Regions from separate parts of the Pseudomonas sp. P5_B3 genome, predicted to be linked through region 1. Evidence: predicted binding sites of a transcription regulator. Region 1 holds the regulator's gene; the other holds the start of a gene.
The links. Region 1 encodes sigma-54, which starts transcription at its own class of promoters, with help from an activator protein. Its sites were predicted from a motif close to ANTGGCATNNANNTTGCTNT; they were not measured.

Region 1 (3,915 bases):
GGCGAAATCCAGTTCGCGGTCCAGGAAGTGACCATCGCCGGGAACATGCGCGACATGTTCAAGCAGATCGTGGCCGTGGGTAATGATCTGGAGTTGCGCAGCAACATTCGCACAGGTTCGGTGCTGATCGAGCGGATGACGGTGGCGGGTAGCTAAGCCTTCCCGTTACACAAAAAAAAGGCGCGCCACCCATCCGGGTGGCGCGCCTTTTTTTGTGGAACTTTTGATGTTTATTCGCCTTCGTCGAAGTAGTTATTGATCAGGGCTACCAGCGCGTCCATCGCTTCCTGTTCCTGCTCGCCTTCCGTGCTCAGATAGATTTTGGTGCCCTTGCCGGCAGCGAGCATCATCATGGCCATGATGCTTTTGCCATCTACTGTGGATTCAGGTGTGCGTCCTACCCTGATCGTGCAGTCCTTGAACTGGCCGGCGACCCCGACGAATTTTGCAGACGCTCGGGCATGCAGGCCCAGCTTGTTGATGATTTCGATTTCCAGAGCAGGCATCGCGATGTGAATCCTTTAGCTGAGGTCGCGGTGGCGAACCTGGACGTTCTTCAGGGTTTTTTGCAGCGCCTGCCCCAGACGCTCGGTCAGGTAGACGGAACGGTGATGTCCGCCAGTGCAGCCAATGGCAATGGTGACGTAGGCGCGGTTGCTGGCGGCAAAACGAGGCAGCCACTTTAGCAGGTATGTGGAAATGTCCTGGAACATCTCTTCGACATCCGGCTGTGCCGCCAGGTATTCGGCAACCGGTTGATCGAGCCCGGACTGCTCGCGCAATTCCGGTTTCCAGTAAGGGTTGGGCAGGCAACGCACATCGAACACCAGGTCGGCGTCCACCGGCATGCCACGCTTGAACCCGAAGGACTCCACCAGGAACGCAGTGCCCGGCTCGGGCTGATTCAACAGACGCAGTTTGATGGCGTCGCGCAGCTGGTACAGGTTCAGGCTGGTGGTGTTGATCTTGAGATCGGCGAGGTCGGCAATCGGCCCGAGCAGGTCGCTCTCGACGCTGATGGCTTCGGCCAACGAGCGGTTCGCGTTGGTCAGGGGGTGACGTCGGCGGGTTTCCGAGAAGCGCTTGAGCAGGGTTTCTTCGTCGGCATCCAGGTACAGCACATCGCACTGGATATGGCGGTTGCGGACTTCTTCGAGCAGCTCGGGGAAGCGTGACAGGTGGCTGGGCAGGTTGCGCGCGTCAATGGAAACGGCGACCAGCGGCTGTAGCAGCTCGGTATGAATCAAGGCTCGTTCGGCCAGTTCCGGCAGCAGACCGGCAGGCAGATTGTCGATGCAGTAGTAGCCGTTGTCCTCAAGAACGTTGAGGGCGGTGCTTTTACCTGAGCCGGAACGGCCACTGACGATGATCAAGCGCATGATTACTGACCGTTTTGCTCGTCCAGGACAACCTGATACAGGGCTTCGTTGCTTGCAGCATGACGCAGTTTTTCGCGAACTTCCTTGCGGTCGAGCATGCTGGCGATCTGTCGCAGCAGCTCAAGGTGCGCATCGGTGGCAGCTTGCGGGACCAGCAATACGAACAGCAGGTCAACCGGCGCGCCGTCGATGGCGTCGAAGTCGATAGGGGCGTCCAGGTGCATCAAAGCACTGATGGGCGAAACACAGCCCTTGAGACGGCAGTGTGGAATAGCGATGCCGTTGCCAAAACCGGTGGAGCCGAGTTTTTCACGGGCAATCAGCGCCTCGAAGACATCTTGCATCTCCAGGGCCGGCACTTCGCGGGCGATCAGATTGGCAATTTGTTCGAGGGCTTTCTTTTTACTGCCGCCCGGCACGTTCACCAGGGAACGGCCGGGGGTCAGGATACTTTCAAGTCGGATCATGGGTTGGGAGTGTTAACGACCGGTTGCGCCCTGGAGGAGGCTCTGGGTCTTTTCCTTATGCTTTTTGAGTTGTTTATCCAGCTTGTCGGTAAGTGCGTCGATCGCGGCGTACATATCGGTATGTTCCGCGTTGGCGACCACTTCATTCCCGGGAATATGCAACGTGGCTTCGATTTTCTGCTTCAGTTTTTCGACGGTCATCGTGACCTGCACATTAGTGATCCTGTCGAAATGTCGCTCCAATCGTTCGAGTTTTTCGCCGATGTAGGTGCGAAGAGGTTCGGTCACTTCCAGTTGGTGTCCACTGATGTTGACTTGCATACAGCTTCTCCTTCGTTGCCAGTGCATAAAGCGGCAGATCAGATGATCTGCCACTGGAACGCTGTGGCGTGGCCCTACATCAACCGCTTGCGTTCGCTCGAAGGCGCGATCCCGAGGGATTCGCGGTACTTGGCGACGGTGCGGCGAGCCACCTGAATGCCTTGTGCCTCCAGTAAACCAGCGATCTTGCTGTCACTCAATGGCTTTTTCTGATTTTCCGCGGCAACCAGTTTTTTGATGATCGCGCGGATCGCCGTGGACGAGCATTCGCCGCCTTCGGAGGTGCTGACGTGACTGGAGAAAAAGTACTTCAGTTCATAAATGCCCCGGGGGGTATGCATGAACTTCTGGGTGGTCACCCGTGAAATCGTCGACTCATGCATGCCGACCGCTTCGGCGATGTCATGCAGGACCAGCGGCTTCATGGCTTCGTCGCCATATTCGAGGAAACCACGCTGATGCTCGACGATCTGGGTGGCAACCTTCATCAGGGTTTCATTGCGGCTTTGCAGGCTCTTGATGAACCAGCGGGCTTCCTGCAACTGATTGCGCATGAACGTGTTGTCGGCGCTGGTGTCGGCGCGGCGCACGAAACCGGCGTACTGGGCGTTGACCCGCAGCCGTGGCACCGACTCCTGATTCAGCTCCACCAGCCAGCGCTCGTTGTCCTTGCGCACGATAACGTCAGGAACGACGTACTCGGCTTCGGTGGACTCGATCTGCGAACCCGGGCGCGGGTTGAGGCTCTGGACCAGCTCGATGACCTGGCGCAGTTCATCTTCCTTGAGCTTCATGCGGCGCATCAGCTGGCTGTAGTCGCGGCTGCCAAGCAAGTCGATGTAATCGGTGACCAGGCGCTTGGCCTCGGCCAGCCAAGGGGTCTTGGCGGGTAGCTGGCGCAATTGCAGCAGCAGGCATTCGCCCAGGTTACGGGCGCCGATGCCGGCGGGCTCGAATTGCTGGATGCGGTGCAGGACCGCTTCGATTTCGTCCAGTTCGATGTCCAGTTCCGGATCGAAGGCGTCGAGGATTTCCTCGAGGGTTTCGTCCAGGTAGCCCTGATTATTGATGCAGTCGATCAGGGTCACGGCGATCAGGCGATCGGTGTCGGACATCGGGGCCAGGTTCAGTTGCCACAGCAAGTGGCTTTGCAGGCTTTCGCCGGCCGAAGTGCGGGTGGTGAAGTCCCACTCGTCGTCGTCATTGCTGGGCAGGCTGCTGGCGCTGGTCTGGTAAACGTCTTCCCACGCGGTGTCGACGGGGAGTTCGTTGGGGATGCGCTCGTTCCAGTCACCCTCATCGAGGTTATCGACCGTCGGGGCGCTTTCCTGGTAGGAGGGTTCCTGGATGTCGGCGTTGGGCTTCTGTTCGGCGTTGTCGGCCAAGGGGTCGGTGTTATCGAAGTCGTCGCCTTCTTCCTGGCGTTCGAGCATCGGATTGGACTCCAGGGCCTCCTGGATTTCCTGCTGCAGGTCCAGGGTCGACAATTGGAGCAGGCGGATAGCCTGTTGCAGCTGCGGTGTCATCGTCAGCTGCTGGCCCATTCTCAAGACTAGCGATGGTTTCATGGCAGGGGCTTAACACCTTATTCGCCGGCGCACACGCGCCATCCACTACAGGGCGCCGGGGCGCCAAACTTAAGCAAATTATATGCCTGAAACTGAAGGGTTTGCCTAGAGCGCTGTAACAATAAAAGCTGCAAAGTTTTGTTGACAGGTTGCTCCGGCTGGCTCCTGAACATCTTTGAA
Region 2 (3,915 bases), on a different contig from region 1:
CTTCAGCCAGTTGCTCGATGACGAGTTGCAGGTGGTGCTGGTCTACGGCAATGACGTGCCACGGGTGCTGGAATTGTGCACTGAAGCCGGTATCGCAGCCGCGCCATCCCTGGAAGCCCTGAAAGTGGCGATCCACGTCTGATAGCCAAACACTGTCAATAAAAAGGAACCCTCGCGACGACCGTCTATCCTGAGAGGGCAAATCACTCTTTGGGAGCGTCACCATGGGTTCCACGTTCAACAGCCTGGTTGCCTTGATCATTTTTGCCCTGGACATCTGGGCCATCATCAACGTATTCAAAAGTAGCGCCGAGACCGGGATGAAAATCCTCTGGGTGCTGTTGATCGCGCTATTGCCAGTGCTGGGACTGATCATCTGGGCCATCGCCGGGCCGCGGGGCAATGTCAAGTTCTGAACAGGCGACACGGAACCTGTGGGAGCGTGGCTTGCCCGCGATGGGATCACCGAGGTGTAACTGACAGACCGTGGCGCCTGCATCGCGGGCAAGCCACGCTCCCACAGGATTGTGGAATGCTGATCAACTGAGGTTCGACCTGTCATGTTCCGCGACGTAGAATGCGCGCCTTTCCCGGTCAATCGAGACGCTCGATTGGCCATCATGGGCGGGTAACCGTCCGTTGCCACCCGCATTCATCGGAGCACTTCCCATGAGCATCACCCCGACCAGCGACTACCTGGAAACCCTCTACGAAGGCTACGGCCAGCGTTTTCGCATGGAAAAACTGCTGCACGAAGTGCGCACCGAACACCAGCACCTGGTGATCTTCGAGAACCCGCGCATGGGCCGGGTGATGGCACTGGACGGCGTGATCCAGACCACCGAAGCCGACGAGTTCATCTATCACGAAATGCTGACCCACGTGCCGATCCTAGCCCATGGCGCCGCCAAGCGCGTGCTGATCATTGGCGGCGGCGATGGTGGCATGTTGCGTGAAGTGGCCAAGCACCGCAGTGTCGAGCACATCACCATGGTCGAGATCGACGGCACCGTGGTCGACATGTGCAAGGAATTCCTGCCGAACCACTCCAAGGGTGCATTCGATGATCCACGCCTGAACCTGGTGATCGACGACGGCATGCGTTTCGTCGCCACCACCACTGAAAAGTTCGACGTGATCATTTCCGACTCCACCGACCCGATCGGTCCGGGTGAAGTGCTGTTCTCGGAAAACTTCTACCAGGCCTGTCACCGCTGCTTGAACGAAGGCGGCATCCTGGTGACCCAGAACGGCACGCCGTTCATGCAGATCGAAGAAGTGAAGACCACCGCCGGTCGCTTGCGCAGCCTGTTCCCGGACTGGCACTTCTACCAGGCCGCCGTGCCGACCTACATCGGTGGCTCGATGACCTTCGCCTGGGGCGCGACCAATACCGCTTATCGCAAGTTGTCCCGCGAAACCCTGCAACAGCGCTTCACGGGCAGCGGCATCATCACCCGCTACTACAATCCTGAAATCCACATCGGCGCCTTCGCCCTGCCGCAATACGTGTTGCAGGCAGTGAACAAGCCAAGCAACGACTGATCTTTCAGTCCACGCACCAAACCTGTGGGAGCGAGCAGGCTCGCTCCCACATTGAAATGCAGCGGAACAAGGCGGAACAATCAGCCGGCTAACAAGGTCGAGATAGGGGTAAACCCATGCATGGGTTTCATCAAGGAGGCACCAATGCAAAAGTGGAAAGTCACTTTCATGGATGATCATGGCGAAACCATCAACGAAGTCTTTGAGTGCCCCGAGCGCCCGGACTACGAGCGTGCCGCCAAGCTCATCAAGGCCCGGCTTCTTCCTGTCGCCGCCGAACTGGATCTGAACGATCTGGAAGGGCGGACCAGTGACGCGAGCGTCAAAGAGCTCAAATCCCAGAACAGCATTCAAATCCTCGGCATTACCCCAGTCTGAGCGACACCTCCCGCATTCACATCCAGGCCTTGGCAGAGGCTCTATCTTGAGGCTACTCTGCAAGCGAGATCAGCGAACGGATCGCTAAGGTCTGGTCTTGTCAGCTCCATGCTTGTTTCCCGCCGGCACATCGGTTGCCGTCGCTCGCGCTGTTCGGTTGCGGGTGAGGGAGTACGGAAAGTCTATCCATCGTTTTGAGGAGGACGTTTCATGAGCACAGCCTATCAAGAAGACATCAGCAGCAGCGTTCTGCGCCGCATGAAAGAAGGCGGTTTTGACTTTTCACGGTTTCATCCCATCGAGTTCTACGCCATTTTCCCGGATGAGGAGCGGGCACGCAGGGCGGCAGGTCATTTCCACCGTGGTGAATCCCTGAATGCGCAAGTCAGTGTGCGTGACGATGGCGCCTGGGCGCTGGAGTTGTGCAAAGTCATGTATGCCACCTACGACGACATCGGCGATTTCGAACAGGGTTTCGAAGCGGTGGTCGAGCCGTTGGGCGGCATCATCGAAGGCTGGGGTGTGAAACAGGAGGTACGAGGGCGACTCGCATAACCTTATGAGCAGTGACAACCAGCATTGACGGCTGACCTTCGGGTTGGCCGTTTTCGTTTTCGCCGACAGGATATTGAACACGACCCCGTAGGAGCTGCGGTGCGGCGATCCGACTTGCCAGTGAAGGCGTCCCCGAAGAGCGACACATGACTCATGGGCCCCTTCGCCAGCAAGCTGGCTCCTACAGACTATGCTGGTGATAGGCGATCACAGCGCCTTGCAATGAAGCGGGGGCAATCAGGTTGGGGCATTTGTCGCACAGGATTGGTGCGGTGCGTGCGTCTTGATTATCCAACCGATTGAAATCTAAGCGTTTATGCCGATGGCACGGGCCTTGCGAAGGTCTGGACGTCCGAGTGACAAGGAGTACGGCATGATCCGCAACTATTTTGATGAGATGTACGATGCCGGCGGCCAGGTCCGCCCGCATTATCGGGAGTTTGCCCGTTGGCTGGCCGAGACGCCTGACGAGCTTCTGGCACAACGGCGACGCGAGGCCGATCTGTTGTTTCATCGCGCCGGGATAACCTTCACGCTCTACGGTGATGAGCAGGGGACAGAGCGCCTGATTCCCTTCGACACCATTCCCCGCAGTATCCCCGCCAGTGAATGGCGGGTCGTCGAGCGCGGCTGCATCCAGCGGGTCAAGGCGTTGAACATGTTCCTCGCCGACCTCTACCACGAGCAGCGCATCATCAAGGCCGGCATCATTCCGGCCGAGCAGGTGCTGGCCAACGAGCAGTACCAGTTGGCGATGCAGGGCCTGGATTTGCACCGCGATATCTATTCGCACATCTCCGGCGTCGACCTGGTGCGCGACGGCGACGGCACCTACTACGTGCTCGAAGACAATCTGCGTACACCGAGCGGCGTCAGTTACATGCTCGAAGACCGCAAGATGATGATGCGGCTGTTCCCCGAGCTGTTCGCGGCACAACGCATCGCTCCCATCGACCACTACCCGAACCTGCTGCTCGATACCCTGAAAAGCTCAAGTCCCATCGACAATCCAAGCGTGGTGGTGCTGACACCCGGCCGCTTCAACAGCGCGTTCTTCGAACATGCGTTTCTCGCGCGGGAAATGGGTGTGGAACTGGTGGAGGGCGCGGACCTGTTCGTGCGTGACGACAAGGTCTACATGCGCACCACCGACGGGCCGAAAGCGGTCGACGTGATTTATCGTCGCCTTGACGACGCCTTCCTCGATCCGCTGGCGTTCAACCCGGAATCGATGCTCGGCGTGCCGGGACTGCTGTCGTCCTACCGTTCCGGCAACGTGGTGCTGGCCAATGCCATCGGCACGGGGGTGGCGGATGACAAGTCGGTGTATCCGTTCGTTACCGACATGATCCGTTTCTACCTGGACGAAGAACCGATCCTGAAGAACGTGCCGACCTGGCAATGCCGTAATCCGTCTGAGCTTTCCCACGTGCTGGC

Region 2: AC1DRN_RS10475 (circularly permuted type 2 ATP-grasp protein) is a predicted target of sigma-54. The motif match lies at 2,800-2,819, and genes of this name have one in related genera.

The regions. Positions count from the first base shown of each region.
Region 1 covers NZ_JBFULI010000003.1:142,783-146,697, forward strand. The annotation lists gene pmbA (metalloprotease PmbA) at 1-156, shown strand, start outside; gene AC1DRN_RS03545 (HPr family phosphocarrier protein) at 231-506, opposite strand; gene rapZ (RNase adapter RapZ) at 522-1,379, opposite strand; gene ptsN (PTS IIA-like nitrogen regulatory protein PtsN) at 1,382-1,846, opposite strand; gene hpf (ribosome hibernation-promoting factor, HPF/YfiA family) at 1,859-2,167, opposite strand; gene AC1DRN_RS03565 (RNA polymerase factor sigma-54) at 2,242-3,735, opposite strand.
Region 2 covers NZ_JBFULI010000013.1:16,040-19,954, forward strand. The annotation lists gene AC1DRN_RS10450 (hypothetical protein) at 1-142, shown strand, start outside; gene AC1DRN_RS10455 (PLD nuclease N-terminal domain-containing protein) at 225-416, shown strand; gene speE (polyamine aminopropyltransferase) at 670-1,545, shown strand; gene AC1DRN_RS10465 (hypothetical protein) at 1,690-1,923, shown strand; gene AC1DRN_RS10470 (ribonuclease E inhibitor RraB) at 2,134-2,478, shown strand; gene AC1DRN_RS10475 (circularly permuted type 2 ATP-grasp protein) at 2,852-3,915, shown strand, end outside.